DNA from 3 places in the Mesorhizobium sp. P160187 genome. Region 1 is predicted to be linked to each of the others. Evidence: predicted binding sites of a transcription regulator. Region 1 holds the regulator's gene; each other region holds the start of a gene.
What was found. Region 1 encodes PhoB, which activates phosphate uptake and scavenging genes when phosphate is short. Its sites were predicted from a motif close to TGTCATNNANCTGTCAT; they were not measured.

Region 1 (5,217 bases):
CGCTTCGGCTGAGCCGTCCGGCGGGTGAATTTTCAGGCACGAGGACCAAGATCATGGGTGAACATACCGTCGCCTCCTTCGATGAAGAGCTCGGGCAGATCAGCAAGCTGATCCGCGACATGGGCGATCTGGCAGGCTCGATGGTCAGCGGCTCGACCAGGGCGCTGCTCAATTCGGACAATGCGCTGGCACAGCGTGTCGTTTCCGACGACGCCATCATGGATGCGCGCCAGCGCGAACTGGACGACCGCGCCATCACGCTGATCGCCAAGCGCCAGCCGATGGCCAACGATCTGCGCGCCGTGGTCGGCTCGATCCGCATGGCGGGCGACCTCGAGCGCATCGGCGACCTCGCCAAGAACATCGCCAAACGCGTCGGCACCGTGGGCTTGAGCGTCACGCCGCGCGACCTCTCGCACTCCATCGACGCCATGGCGCAACTGGTGCTGATCCAGGTGCAAGGCGTCGTCGAGGAATATGCCGCCACCGATGCGGCAGCGCTTGCAAAACTCAGGAATGACGACGAGCGCATCGACGTCAAATACACGTCCGTGTTTCGTGAGCTCTTGACCTACATGATGGAAGACCCTCGCAACATCACCGCCTGCACGCATCTCTTGTTCTGCGCCAAGAATCTTGAGCGCATCGGCGATCATGTCACCAACATCGCCGAAAATGCGTATTATGTGCTGACCGGCCAGCAATTGCCCGCCAATCGTCCGAAGCAGGACGAGACGGCGATGGCCACGCCGGCCTGATGAGGGTGAACTGCCTATGATCGCGCCACGCATCATGGTCGTGGAGGACGAGGAGCCACTAGGCGTGCTCCTCCGCTACAACCTCGAATCCGAAGGCTATCAGGTCGAGGTGGTGACACGCGGCGACGAGGCCGAGATCCGCCTGCAGGAAAACGTGCCCGATCTCCTGGTGCTCGACTGGATGGTGCCGGCTGTTTCCGGCATCGAGCTCTGCCGGCGGCTTAGAGTGCGGCCCGAAACCGAGCGGCTGCCGATCATCATGCTGACCGCGCGCGGTGAGGAAAGCGATCGCGTGCGCGGCCTGTCCACCGGTGCCGACGACTATCTGGTCAAGCCATTCTCGACGCCGGAGTTCATGGCGCGCGTGAAGGCGCTGCTGCGCCGGGCCAAGCCGGAAGTGCTGTCCAGCGTGCTCAAGGTCGGCGACATCGTGCTCGACCGCGAGTCGCACCGTGTCTACCGCAAGAAGAGCGAGATCAGGCTCGGACCGACCGAGTTCCGGCTGCTCGAATTCATGATGCGCCATCCCGGCCGCGTGTTCTCGCGCAGCCAGCTGCTCGACAATGTCTGGGGCGAGACGATCTACATCGACGAGCGAACCGTCGACGTGCATGTCGGGCGCTTACGCAAAGCGGTCAACAACGGCCGCATGCCGGATGTCATCCGTACCATTCGCGGCGCCGGCTACGCGATCAGGGAAGACTAGGATGCTGCGCGTCGCGCCGTTGCCGGCCATTCAGGCGACATGCTTGCCGGATTTGGCCTGAATGCCCGGCGCGAAAATCTCCTGGTCGACGAAGCCGAGCGCGCGCATGGCACAGCCTTCGCGGATCAGCGGCAGCTCGTTGGGCTCGGTGTCGAAGGAGATCGATTTCGAGTGCTGGCCGCCGGCGGTCTGGGCGATCGCTTCGCGCAATGCCGGTTCGATCAGGTCGAAGGCGGCGGCGCTGACGCCTACCATGGCGACGGGTGCCGGATCGATCAGCGCAAACAGGCTGCCGAGGCCGAAGCCGAGCGCCTCGCCGGCCTTGCGATAGGCTTCGCGCTCCGGGCCGTCGGTTTCGCGGGCGCGCGCGGCGAGTGCGCGCATATCAGCGTCGCCGATATCGACCGGCTCGGCATCCTCGCCCATCATTTTGGCGCTCCGCCAGATGGCGTAGTTTCCGGCATAGGCTTCCACGCAGCCGCGCCGCCCGCAGCGGCAGAGCGCGCCGCCCGGACGGTGGATCATGTGGCCGAACTCGCCGCCCGAGGAATGGGTGCCGGTGAACAGTTCGCCTTTCAGCACCAGGCCCATGCCGATGCCGTGCGACAAGAGGATGGCGATAAAATTGTCGCGGTAGCGCTCGGGCTGGCGCCATTGCAGCGCCACCGCCATCATGTTGCAATCGTTCTCCATGGTGGCAGGAATGCCGAATTCCGCTTCCAACATGTCGGCGAAGGCAATGTCGGTCAGTGGCGTGATCGGCGACCACAGCATGGCGCGCGCCTGCGAATCGGTGATGCCCTGGATGCCCATGGCAATGCGGGCGATGCTCTGGACATCGAGGTCGGGATCCTCAAGCCGCCGCCGGACGATTGCTACGCATTCGCCAATCAGCTCGTCGCGCGGCTTGGTCAGCGTGTCCAGCCGGCGCTGTTCCTCGGCGACGACGTGGCCGGCATAGTCGATGACGGTGACGGACAGGAAATTGAGCGACAGCACGACGGTCATCACCGCCGCCGCTTCCGGGTTGAGACCAAGGCCCACCTGCGGCCGGCCGCGTTTCAGTGCGCCGGTCTCGCCAGGTTTGCCTTCAATCAGGATGCCTTCTTGAATCAGATCAGACGAGATTGCCGATATGGTCGAGTGGCTGAGGCCGGTGGTCGCCGCAATCTCGGTCCGCGACGGCTGGCCGGCCCGGCGCACGGCTGAAATCACCATCGCACGGTTGCGACGGCGCAGATCGTCGTGGCGGATTCCAACCGACATTTGTTTCCTCCCGGCCTCCTCGCGCCTCATGATAGTGAAGGCGTTCGACGGCACCAGCCAAATATTGGCAGACGCCGGCAGCCCTGTCATTGTTTATTGCGGACCTCGAAAAAATTCGGCAAGGCCATCAGAATCCATCAGAATCGATGTTGACAGCGCCTTATCATTGAACCAGTATTTTTTCGAGGCTCGAAAAAATAGGGCCGCTGTGTGCCGGCCCTCGGGCCAGTTTTGTCGCGCCGCACGCGGCGCAGGGAGGATTATGATGAACAGATTTGCAGCCGCCATGCTGGCGGGTGTCGCCATGTCGCTGGCGCTGATGTCGGTCGCGCAGGCGAAGGACAAGGTCATCGGCGTGTCGTGGTCGAACTTCCAGGAAGAGCGCTGGAAGACCGACGAGGCGGCGATGAAAACGGCGATCGAGGCTGCCGGCGACAAGTACATTTCGGCCGACGCGCAGTCCAATCCCGGCAAGCAGCTGACCGACGTCGAAAGCCTGATCTCGCAGGGCGCCAACTCGCTGATCATCCTGGCGCAGGACGCCTCGGCCATCGGCCCGGCGGTGCAGAAGGCGCTGGATGAAGGCATTCCGGTCGTCGGCTATGATCGCCTGATCGAGAACAAGGACGTCTTCTACCTGACCTTCGACAACAAGGAAGTCGGCCGCATGCAGGCCCGCGAAGTGTTCAAGGCGAAGCCCGAAGGCAACTATGTCTTCATCAAGGGCTCGGGCTCGGATCCGAATGCCGATTTCCTGTTCTCGGGCTCGATGGAAGTGCTCAAGGAAGCCATCGACTCGGGCAAGATCAAGAATGTCGGCGAGGCCTATACCGATGGCTGGCTGCCGGCCAACGCCCAGAAGAACATGGAACAGTTCCTGACCGCCAATGACAACAAGGTCGATGCCGTGGTTGCGGCCAATGACGGCACCGCCGGCGACGTTGTCGCCGCGCTGACGGCGCAGGGCCTTGCCGGAACGGTTCCGGTCTCGGGCCAGGACGGCGACCATGCCGCCCTGAACCGCATCGCGCTCGGCACGCAGACGGTGTCGGTGTGGAAAGACGCGCGCGAACTCGGCAAGAACGCCGCCGAGATCGCCTCGCAGCTTGCCGATGGCAAGAAGACGGGCGACATTGCCGGCGCCAAGGACTTCACCACGCCTGGCGGCAACACCGTCAAGTCGCTGTTCCTGACCCCCGTCGCGATCACCAAGGACAACCTCAACGTCGTCATCGACGCCGGCTGGATCAAGAAGGACGAAGTCTGCACAGGCGTCGCCGCCGGCAGCGTCGCGGCTTGCAACTGATCTCGACGACTTGAAGAAATGAGGCGCCGCGGCTGTCAAGCCGCGGCGTTTTCTCTACGAGAATTGTGTGTTTCCGCCATCGGCGGCAAACTTCTAGGCTGTGGTCCGGCATCCGCGCCAGACGGCAAGCCGCTGGAGGACATCATGACCGACACGACCTCAAATCCGCAGGCCGATACGGCACGAGCGTCTGAACTCGGCGCGGTCGCCCGGTTCCTGAAAGCGACCGAGCTCGACACGCGCATGCTCGGCATGGTCGGCGCGCTGCTGGTCATCTGGGTCGGCATACATATCCTGTCGGGTGGGCTTTTCCTGACGCCGCGCAATCTTTGGAACCTGTCGGTGCAGACGTCCTCGGTCGCGATCATGGCGACCGGCATGGTACTGGTCATCGTCATGCGCAACATCGACCTTTCGGTGGGCTCCGTCGAAGGCGTGATCGGCATGATCATGGGCGTGGCACAGGCCGAATTCCTGATTCGCGTCATCGGCTTCCAGCTTGGAAACCCCTGGCTCTGGGTCGTCGCGCTTGCCGCCGGCGTGGTGCTTGGTCTGCTGATCGGCGCGTTCCAGGGCTTCATCATCGCCTATATGCAGGTTCCGGCCTTCATCGTGACGCTTGGTGGCCTGCTGGTCTGGCGTGGCATGGCATGGCTCATCACCAGCGGGCGCACGGTCGCGCCACTCGACGCCACCTTCCAGCTGATGGGCGGCGGACCACGCGGCTCGATTGGCGCCGCTGCCAGCTGGATCGTCGGCATCGTCGCCTGCGCGGCGGTCGCCTTCGCGCTGCTCAACGGTCGCTCGCAGCGCAAGCGCTTCAGCTTTCCACTGCGCCCCGTCTGGGCCGAGACCTTGCTTGGCGTGGTCACTTGCGCGGCCATCCTCGGCGCCGTGTGGATCGCCAATTCCTATCCATGGCCGATCGGCATCGTGCGCCAGTACGCACAGCAGAACGGCATCACCGTTCCCGAAGGCGGGCTGTTCATCGCGCATGGCATCGCCATACCGGTGCTGATGGCGGTGATTGTCGGCATCATCATGACGTTCATCACCAAGCGCACGCGTTTCGGCCGCTATGTCTTCGCCATCGGGGGCAATCCGGAGGCAGCGGAACTCGCCGGCATCAACACGCGCTGGGTGACCATGAAGGTGTTCATGATCATGGGTGTGCTGGCTGC
Region 2 (5,217 bases), 960 kb from region 1:
ACTGGACACCTGGCGTATCGCCTACGTCGGTGATTGGCCGGAACGTTCCTCGCTTCGTCATCCTAGGGTCTTCGCGACGGAGCTTCGCTCCTGCTTCGCCCTAGGATGACGAAGTTGAGAGGCCGACCTCGAAGACTTGCGATAGGAGACAAAACATGTCGAAACTGCTCGTCAAAGCCGACAAGGGCCATGGCCGCGTCGCGCATGTCACGCCCAACAGCGCCGGCTGGACCTATGTCGGCTTCGACCTGCACCGTTTGAAGCCCGGCGAAAACGCCTCGGGTAAGACGGGCGGTCGCGAAGTCTGCCTGGTGTTCGTCACCGGCAAGGGCACGGCCAAGGCCGGCGGCCGGGAACTTGGCCTGCTCGGCGAGCGCATGTCGCCCTTCGAGGGCAAGCCGTGGTCGGTCTATATTCCTGAGGGGTCGGATTGGTCGGTCACCGCCGACACCGATCTCGAGCTCGCGGTCTGCTCGGCGCCGGGCCTGGGCGGCGGCTTGCCCGTTCGCGTCATCGCACCCGACGACCTCGGCCAGGAGACTCGGGGCAAAGGCACCAACACGCGCTACGTCACCAACATATTGCCCGAGGGCAAGCCCGCCGACTCGCTGCTGGTGGTCGAGGTCATCACGCCCGGCGGCCACACATCGAGCTACCCGCCGCACAAGCACGACCAGGACAATCTGCCGGCCGAATCCTATCTTGAGGAAACCTACTACCACCGCCTCAACCCGCCGCAGGGTTTTGCCTTCCAGCGCGTCTACACCGACGCCGACAAGACCGGCGCCCGCGAGCTGGACGAAGCCATGGCGATCGAGGACGGCGATGTTGTGCTGGTGCCCAAGGGCTATCACCCCTGCGCCGCCTGCCACGGCTACGACCTCTATTATCTCAACGTCATGGCCGGGCCGAAGCGGACGTGGAAGTTCCACAACGCGCCCGAGCACGAATGGCTGATGAAGGCCTGATCGGCCTTCGCTTGCGGCGGAAGCTGTCGGTCCAGCAGGAAAAAATCGTCGGCTAAGGACCTGCGGGGTCGATTTGCCTTCGAAAACCCGCATAAGCTTCGTCAATCCGTCATGGAAATCACCTATGGCAGCGGGCTGACGAGGATTTTTTTCGATGCGCTACGCCATTTATTTCACCCCGAGGCAGGACGAACCGCTGGCGCGGATCGCCGCCAACTGGCTGGGTCGCGACCCCTTTGGCGCCGCCACCAGGCCGGTCGAGGCGGTGGGCGAGCTGTCGGCGGCCGAAGTCGCTTTTCACACCGCATCGGCGCGGCGCTACGGCTTTCATGCGACGCTGAAAGCGCCCTTCCGGTTGGCCGCCAACGAAACCGAAAGCTCGCTGCGCGCGGCGCTGGACGCCTTTGCCGAAGCAACGCCGACGGTCACCATCCCGCGCCTGGTCGTCAGCCAGATCGATGGTTTCTTCGCTTTGGTGCCGGAAGGCCCGCTGCCGCCGCTCAACCGTTTCGCCGACGATGTCGTGCTTAGCTTCGACCGTTTTCGCGCGCCGCTCACCGAGGCCGAGATCGAGCGGCGCAGCCCGGATTCGCTGAAGCCGGCCGAGTTCCGCAATCTCTGCCAGTGGGGCTATCCCTATGTGTTTGAGACCTTTCGCTTCCACATGACACTGTCCGGCCGGGCCGGGCCGCAGGAAAGCCAACGTCTGCGCGCGGCAATTGACAGCCTGTTCGCCGATGTGCTGCAGCAGCCGGTGCTGGTGGATGCGCTGACGCTGTTCGTCGAAACCGAACCGGGCGCTCCGTTCATGGTGCTTTCGCATCATGCGCTCGGCCGCCGCGCTGCCCGAAAAACCGCCTGACCGCAATTCGTCCGAGTAACCAGGGACCGCCTGAATGACCGCCGAAACTGTTCTCCACAACGCCCGCATCGTGCTTGCCGACGAGATCGTCGAAGGGTCGCTCGTGCTGCGCGACGGTTTTATCTCCGGCGTCGACGCCGGCACCGGCCACACCGGCGGGAGCATGGGCGGCGAGGACATGGGCGGCGACTACATCATTCCCGGCCTGGTCGAGCTGCACACCGACCATCTCGAAGGCCACTATGCGCCGCGCCCGAAAGTGCGCTGGAACCCGATCGCCGCCGTCCTTGCCCATGACGCGCAGGTGGCCACCGCCGGCATCACCACCGTCCTCGACGCGTTGCGTGTCGGCATGGACGAGGACGCGGATATTACCTCCGACGACATCCGCAAGCTCGCCGGCGCGATCGAGGACAGCGTCGCGAAAGACCGGTTGCGGGCCGACCATTTCCTGCACCTGCGCTGCGAGGTCTCGGCGCCGGATTGCTTGCGGGCTTTCGCCAATTTCGATGGCGACGAGCGGGTCAAGCTGGCCTCGCTGATGGACCATGCGCCGGGACAGCGTCAGTTCGTCAATCTCGAGACCTACGCCCATTACTATCAGCGCAAGCTGAAATTGACCGATCGCGACTTCCAATTGTTCTGCGAAAAGCGGATGTCGGAATCGGCGAAGAATTCGGGACCGAACCGGGTGGCGATATCAGCCGCCTGCAACGAGCGGGGCATTGTGCTGGCGAGCCATGACGACGCCACATCAGGCCATGTCGACGAGGCGATCGAGCAGGGCGTGCGCGTCGCGGAATTCCCGACCACGCTGGAAGCCGCCAAGGCCTCGAAGGATGCCGGGCTCGGCGTACTGATGGGCGCGCCCAACGTCATGCGCGGCTCCTCGCATTCGGGCAATGTCTCGGCCCGCACGCTGGCCGGCGACGGCCTGCTCGACATATTGTCGTCCGACTACATTCCCTTCAGCCTGATCCAGTCGGCCTTCTTCCTCGGCGACGTCGTCGAGGGCATTTCCCTGCCGCAGGCGGTTGCGATGGTGTCGAAGAATCCGGCCGAGGCGATCGGCCTCGACGACCGCGGCGTCATCGAACAGGGCCGCCGCGCCGATCTGGTGCGTGTGCGCGTCGACGACCATGTGCCGGTCGTGCGCACCGTCTGGCGCCAAGGGCGCCGGGTCGCCTGATGGTCTCGGCGTCGATCGAGCGCGAACTCAGCAGCGAGGCCTTTCCGCTCCGCAACGGCGTGTTTGTCGCCGTCGTCGGCCCGAGCGGCGCCGGCAAGGATACGGTAATCGGCTATGCCCGCACCTTGTTTGCCGACGAGACGAGGCTGGAGTTCGTCCGCCGGGTCATCACCAGGCCGAGCGACGCCGCAAGCGAGGATCACGACACGCTGGCCGACGCCGCCTTTGCCGAGGCCCAGGCCGACGGCGCTTTCGCCATTTCCTGGGAGGCGCACGGCCTGCGCTATGGCATCCCGGCCGATGTCGACTGGTCGATAGCCAATGGCCATGTCGCCGTGGCCAATGTCTCGCGCGCAGTCATCCCGGTGCTGCGGGAGCGCTATGCCAATCTGGCTGTCGTCGAGATCACCGCTTCGCCGGAAATCCTCGCCGAGCGTCTCGCCCAGCGCGGCCGCGAATCGCGCGGCGAAGTGCTGGCTCGGCTCGCCCGCAGCGCCAATATCGCTTTGTCCGGCTCCGGCGTCACCTCGATCGACAATGGCGGCCGGCGCGAAGCCGCCGGAGAACGCTTCGTCGAGGTGCTGCGCAAGGCGATGGCCTTCTCGGATATATCCGGCGTGATGTAGCGCTACTCCGCCGCGACAGTCTTCCGGCTGGCATCGAGCATCAGCCGCCTTGCGCGGAACACGCCCCATTGCTGGTCGACCAGCACGCCGATCAGGATCACGCCGCCCATTACCGCGAAGTTGAGCGAGGACGGGATGCCGAGCAGATTGACCAGGTTCTGCAACTCCTGCAGCAGCACGGTGCCCAGGATGACGCCAACCAGCGAGCCTTCGCCGCCGCGCAGCGAGAAGCCGCCGAGAACGGCGGCGGCAATGGCGTAGAGCTCGTAGAACTGGCCGTGGCTGGCCGGCGAGATCGAGCGCGTGTACATGGCGAAATAGATCGCCGACAGCGCCGTCAGAACGCCGCAGATGACATAGGCGGCCATCACGACGCGGCCGGTGCGGATGCCCGAATATTTAGCCGCCTCTTCGTTCTTGCCGATGGCATAGAGGTAGCGTCCGAACACCGAGCGGTGCAGCACCACCCACATGACGATCGAAATGACGATCAGTGCGATGAAGCTGTTGGGCACGCCATAGCTGCGGCCCGCGGTGAGGAATTCGAGCTCGGGAAAATTCTGGCCGAAGGCGAAGCCGGCGGTGCCGTCGGCGGTATAGAAACGGGCGACCCCCCGATAGATCAAAAGGCCGCACAGCGTCACCACGAAGGGCTGCAATTTCAGCCTTGTGATCAGCCAGCCATGCGCCAGCCCGATGATGCCGCCCAGCACCAGGATCAGCGGCAGCGCCACCGGCCATGGCATGTCGCGCACAGCGATGAAATCGATGAACAGCGTGCCGAGCAGCGCCACCAGCGATCCCACCGACAATTCGATGCCGCCGGTGATGATGACGAAGGCCTGGCCGATGGCGAGGATCCCGAACAGGCCGATCAGGTTCGAGGTGTTGGCGAGGTTGATCGGTAAAAGGAAGCGCGGGTTGATGGCGGTCACCACGGCGCCGACCACGAGGATCAGGATCAGCAGGCCGAGATCTTTTTTGCTCATCGTCTTCTCCCCAATGCGCCGGACCGGCAATCGCCTGAAGCCCGCTAGTTTGCCGGCTTGCCGACCGCCAGCAACAGCACGTTTTCCTGGCTGAATTGTTCCTTGTCGAGAATGCCCGAGATCTGGCCCTCATGCATGACGGCGATGCGGTCGGACACGCCGATCACCTCTTCCATGTCGCTGGAGATCATCAGCACGGCGACGCCGGCATCGGCCAAGGCTCGCATCAGCCCGTAAATCTCGGCCTTGGCGCCGATATCGATGCCGCGCGTCGGCTCATCGAGGATCATCACCTTCGGGTTCATCGCCAGCCATTTGCCTAGCACCACCTTCTGCTGGTTGCCGCCCGACAGCGTGCCGGTTCGCGTCTGCACCGACGGCGCCTTGATGCCGAGATTGCTCTTCTGCTTCTCGGCGGTGGCGGTCTCGGCGCTTGCCGACACCAGTCGACGCTTCGCATGCGCCGGCAGGTTGGGCAGCGAGATGTTCTGCGCGATCGACAGGTCAAGCAAAATGCCGGTCAGCTTGCGGTCTTCCGGAACCAGGAAAATGCCATGCGCGACCGCATCGGCCGCCGAACCCA
Region 3 (5,217 bases), on a different contig from region 1:
GAATTGGTGTCGGCGTTCTTCATCTGCTGCTTCTGCGGCAATGCGCTGCCGGTGATCGGCATTGGGCTGCTGTCGAGTTGGGCCACTCCGACGACGGCAAGCTTGGCCTTCGTCGGCATGATCACGCTGTTCTCTGTCGTAGCGCTGGGGTTCGGCGTCAAATACGCGCGCTGAGCCTCACCCGTTTGGCGTCTCGGGCGCCATGTTTGCCCGTCCGCGCGGGATGCCGAGGCCGGTGTCGGGCGGCTCGCCGGCGGCCGGCCGGTCCTCGATCATGTGCATGGTGCGCCAGCGGCCGAAGCGATAATAGGCGGCGGCCAGCACCAGCGAGGTGATCGATCCCGCCGGGAAACTCCACCACAGGGCTTCCTCGCCGATGTAGCTCCTGAAGAAGTAGGCAAAGCCGGTACGCACGACCAGCACGGAAATCACCAGAATGATCAGCGGCGGCATCACGGCACCGGTGGCGCGCACAGTGGCGAACAGCACGATGGTGACGCCGAACAGGATGAACGACCAGGACGCCACCTTGTTGATGTGGGCTGCAATGTCGATTGCGGTGCTGTCGCCGCTAAGGAACAGGCCGAGCACTGGCCTGTCGAAGAAGAACAGCAGCGCCACCAGGGCGCCGGTGAGCACCAGGTTGAAGCTGACGCCGGACGCCGCGATGCGACCGATGCGGTCCCACCGCCCTGCGCCGACATTCTGGGCCGCCATCGACGAGACTGCGGCGCCGATCGCCAGCGCAGGCATCTGGATATAGGTCCACAGCTGCGCCGCGATGCCGTAGGCGGCGGCGACCTGCGAGCCGTAGGAGTTGACGATGCCCATTACGGTCAGCGCCGCCGCCGAAATGACGATCATCTGCAGGCCCATCGGCACGCCCTTGAAGACGACGATCCTGAGCAGCGCCGGATCCGGCCGCAGCAGAGCGAGGTTCGCGCCGGCGAGCCGCAACGGATGCTTTCTGGCATAAAGCACGACGAGGATGGCGGTCACGCTCACCGTCTGGCCGATCAGCGTCGAGGTGGCGGAGCCGGCGATGCCGAGTTCGGGGAAGGGGCCGATGCCGCGAATGAGCAGCGGATTGAGAATGATGTCGAGCACGACGGCGAGCGCCATGAAGAGGAATGGCGTGCGCGAATCACCCGCACCGCGCAGCACCGTCATGACGAAGGACAGAAGATTCATCATCGGCACGGCGACGAAGATGATACGCAGATAGGAGCGCGCCAGCGGCAGCGCATCGGGCGGGGTGCCCAGTGTGTTGAGGATGGCGTCGACCCAGATCCAGCCGCAGACGGCGAAGATAGCCGAGACGAGGAAGAAGAAGGTGGCGCTGGTGCCGACGATGCGCCGCGCCTCGGGCAGGTCGCGGGCGCCGACCGATTGCGCCACCAGGATGGTCGCGGCCATGCCGATCCCGAACACGGTGCCGAGAATCAGGAACAGCACCAGATTAGCGTTGGAGGTGGCGGTCAGCGCCGATTCACCGAGGAAGCGGCCGACCCAGACGGCGTTGATCGAACCGTTGAGCGATTGCAGCACGTTGGAGCCGAGCACCGGCAGAGCGAACAAAAGCAGCGTGCGCGGAATCGGGCCGCTGGTCAGGTCGCCGGTGCGCCGGCGCGGTGGTATTTTTTCGTCCATGGCTGTTCGGCGAAGGTTCATCTCAAAGTCCGCCCGGCAATGATCGCCGATTTGACGGACAAGGTCGATGCGGCATTGGAACATGCCACCTGGCGGCTTCACGCTAATCAGTTCTCAAAACATCCGGAATGGGCTATGGGTCGTCGCCGCGTGGGGTCGCATATCCTGTTGGATATGATGAATAGGCTGGGGGGATCATGTCCGACAATCCGCTTTTTTCCGAGCGCCTGAACCGGCGCGCGTTTCTTGGAATATCCGCTTTGGGTGCCGCTTCCATGGCGCTTTCAGCCTGCACCACGACCGATGTCGTGGTGCCGCCAACGCCCGCCCCGGCGCCTGAACCGGCTCTGGGCGATGCCGCCACCATGTATTCGGCGCGCGTCGATGAGGGCTTTTCATTGCCGGCAATCCCCGTGGCCAAGCTCGATCCGAAGTTCGTGCGCCAGATCGTGGACGATCCGACCGGCGAAAAACCCGGCACGATCGTTGTCGATACATCCGAGCATTTTCTCTATCTGGTGCGCGACGGCGGCAAGGCAATGCGCTATGGCGTCAGCCTCGGCAAGGCCGGGTTTGGCTGGACCGGCAGCGCCGTGATCCAGGCGCGCAAGAAATGGCCGGTGTGGACGCCGCCGCCCGAAATGATCCAGCGCCGGCCGGAACTGGCGAAATATAAGGACGGCATGCCGCCGGGACCGCAGAGCCCGCTCGGCGCGCGTGCGCTCTATCTGTTCCGCGACGGCAAGGACACGATGTACCGGCTGCACGGCACGCCGGAATGGGATTCCATCGGCAAGAACGCGTCGTCGGGCTGCGTGCGCTTCATGAACCAGGACATCATCGACCTCTACAGCCGGGTCAACGGCGTAGCCCAGGTCTATGTGCGCCCGAACCTTTCGGCCGCGGGCAAGATCATGGCCGTGTCGAGCCGGACCGCCGAGGCGATCGATGCCGGCGTGCCAAGGGATGCGGAGATTTTGAAATAGGTGCCTTCACGGCATCGCTGATCACCGACAAACGGTTAGAGGCGGACGCGCCGGGCGCGTCCGCCTCTCCGTATACGGCTACTTCTTGGCGAGGCCCGGAAGCGTGACCTGATAGACCAGGAACATGGTATCGACATCGGCGCCGTCTTCGGCCTTGTAGGGCGCGCCGACTTGAAAACCGTCCTGGGTGAGAAAGTCGTTATCGTTGCCGACGAACAGGAAATAGTCGTCGGGCAGCGCCGGATCGAGCACGCTGACCACCGACATCGCTTCCCACTTCTCCGAGAGATTGTTCTTGTCGTTCGGCTTGCCGTCATGCAGGCCGAAACGGCCGAGTTCCTTGTTGTCGTTGATGTCAATGAACGGCGTCAGCCTGGCCGGGGTCACCGAGGGGTCGAGCACGCCCTTGGGCGCCAGCGGCTTGTCGGCGGCATCGAAGGCGCCGCCGGCAATGTCGGTGGCGCCAGAGACGTCGACGACGAAAATCTGGCGCAGCAGCGAAGTATCGCCCTTCACCCCCTGGCCGTTTCCGCTGTCGCGCGCCAGCATCAGGAAGGTCTTGTCGGACAGCGCCACGATTTCGCTCTGCGCGGCGACCTTGGTCTTGTCCTTGGCGTCCTTGAACACCGGCAGCGGCACGGCATATTCATGCACCAGCTTGAGATGGGCCGGGTCGGAGGCGTCGTAGACCAGCGCGCGGGTGTTTTGGCGCGTCGCGGGTGAATCGCCGCCATCCTGGCGGGGCGCCGATTGCAGCACAGCGATCAGCGACTTGCCGTCCGGCGTCAGCGCCATGCCTTCGAGGCCTTGATTGTTCTGGCGGCCGGTTTCGGGATCCTTCGGATCGGGTTCGACTGCACCGGGGCCTGGATTGTCGGAGGCGAAGTTCGGCCCGCCCTTGCGCATCGGCACCAAAGCGGCCGGCGGCTGCGTCGCCGACAACAGATGGCCGTCGGCCGAGAAGCGGTAGATGTTGGGGCCGTATTCGTCAGAGATGAACATGGTGCCGTCGGGCAGCCGCGCGATCGCCTCATTGTCGAGCGCCAGCTTGCCATTGGCCTCGGGCAGGATCGGCAGGTCGCCATTGGCCGCGCGCACGCCGTTGAGCGGATCGAGACCGGTGGCGTCAGCGCCCTTGTCGTCGGTGAGGAGCAGGGAATCGGCTAGCGTCGCCTTGACGCCTGTCTGTTCCTGGCCGGCAGCGGGCGTGGCGCCCAGTGCGGCCGGCGTGAACTCGATGCGAATAGTGTTGAGCCGCGGCCGGTAGTCGGTGGTGCCGACGACATTGTAGCCGCGATCCGGCAGCAGCCACAGCGAACCCTTGTAGCCATCCGCGCCATGGGTCCAGCTCGATGCGTCGATCGACATGCCGGAGCCTGAGCCGAAGGTCTCGCCGAACTTGTCCTTCAGGTCGGCCGGAATGCGGCCGACGCCGACCAGGCCCTTGTTGACGAAGCCGCCAACGGTGGCGGTGCTGCCGGCAAGGGCAGGGGTCAGGGCGGTAAACAGCGCCAGCACGGCGCCGAGCGACACGGTTCGGTGCGAGATTTTCATGGAGATCCTCTTTGTGACAAGCCTTGAGCGGCGCAAAGGGGCCACCGCATCGCATCGACGATGTCGCCCTCTCGCAAAGCGGTCTAGGACGCGAACATGATACTTGCGTGACAGAGCGGGCCTCTCCCTTCTCCCCTTGTGGGAGAAGGGAAGGACGCACTATCAATCGCTGTCGCGCGCGATCAGCTCCAGGGGCCAGACTTCGCGGATGATGCGCGGGCCTTCCGGGCCGGCAAAGGCCGGAAGCGATGCCAGCAGCATTTCGGCCAGCCGCCGGCCCATGGGCTCCAGCGACGGGCGGAAGGCGGTCAGCGCCGGCGAGAAATAACGGCAGAGCGGCGTGTCGACGATGACGATCACCGCGATGTCGTGGCCGGGCCTGATGCCCATCTCGGCCAGTGCCTTGCAGCCGCCGAGCGCCATTGCGTCATTGTTGAAGATGATGGCTGTGGGCCGGTCCTTGGAGAGCATCACGCGCGGCGTCACCTGGTAGCCGCCTGCCTCGTTGATGAAGCCGTCGGCGATCAGGCCGGGGTCGACTTCGATGCCATGCCGCTCCAGCCCCTTGCGGTAGCCGTCGAGGAACAGGTAGCCGAAGTTGAGATCAAGCGAAGGGCGGATGGCGGCAATGCGGCGGTGGCCGCGCGCGACCAGCCGGTCGACGGCTTCATCACCCGCCCTCTCGAAATCTATATCGAGCGAAGGATAGGTGTCGTCGCCGGATTGACTTCGGCCAAGCGTGGCGAAGGGAAAGCCGGCCTTGCTGAGATAGTCGATCCGATCGTCTTCCCGCCGTGTATTGGCCAACACGACCGCGTCGGCCCGGCGCGTCTCAACCACGCGGCGCAGCCTCTCCTGCTGATATTGGCCGGGCTCGCCCATGACGACCATCAGATCCAGGTCATCCTCGGCAAGCCGGCCTTGCAGACCGATCAGGAACGGGATGAAGAACGGTTCGCCATATTGCTGGTCGCCCGGATGCGGCTGCAGCATGAAGGCGATCGAATGGGTGGTGCCTTGCCGCAGG

Region 2: a site for PhoB is predicted at 1,065-1,081, ahead of AC3CCE_RS13935 (DUF1045 domain-containing protein). Genes of this name have one in related genera too.
Region 3: a site for PhoB is predicted at 4,287-4,303, ahead of AC3CCE_RS22805 (esterase-like activity of phytase family protein). Genes of this name have one in related genera too.

Annotation. Positions count from the first base shown of each region.
Region 1 is NZ_JBYMDX010000003.1:1,190,299-1,195,515, reverse strand. Features, by position in the region: gene pstB (phosphate ABC transporter ATP-binding protein PstB) at 1-12, shown strand, start outside; gene phoU (phosphate signaling complex protein PhoU) at 54-758, shown strand; gene phoB (phosphate regulon transcriptional regulator PhoB) at 775-1,464, shown strand; gene AC3CCE_RS09110 (ROK family protein) at 1,495-2,730, opposite strand; gene xylF (D-xylose ABC transporter substrate-binding protein) at 2,996-4,036, shown strand; gene AC3CCE_RS09100 (sugar ABC transporter permease) at 4,181-5,217, shown strand, end outside.
Region 2 is NZ_JBYMDX010000003.1:2,155,240-2,160,456, forward strand. Features, by position in the region: gene iolB (5-deoxy-glucuronate isomerase) at 156-968, shown strand; gene AC3CCE_RS13935 (DUF1045 domain-containing protein) at 1,123-1,830, shown strand; gene AC3CCE_RS13940 (alpha-D-ribose 1-methylphosphonate 5-triphosphate diphosphatase) at 1,865-3,019, shown strand; gene phnN (phosphonate metabolism protein/1,5-bisphosphokinase (PRPP-forming) PhnN) at 3,016-3,645, shown strand; gene AC3CCE_RS13950 (ABC transporter permease) at 3,648-4,634, opposite strand; gene AC3CCE_RS13955 (sugar ABC transporter ATP-binding protein) at 4,679-5,217, opposite strand, start outside.
Region 3 is NZ_JBYMDX010000004.1:1,184,776-1,189,992, reverse strand. Features, by position in the region: gene AC3CCE_RS22820 (MFS transporter) at 1-174, shown strand, start outside; gene AC3CCE_RS22815 (MATE family efflux transporter) at 178-1,650, opposite strand; gene AC3CCE_RS22810 (L,D-transpeptidase) at 1,848-2,636, shown strand; gene AC3CCE_RS22805 (esterase-like activity of phytase family protein) at 2,715-4,190, opposite strand; gene AC3CCE_RS22800 (LacI family DNA-binding transcriptional regulator) at 4,353-5,217, opposite strand, start outside.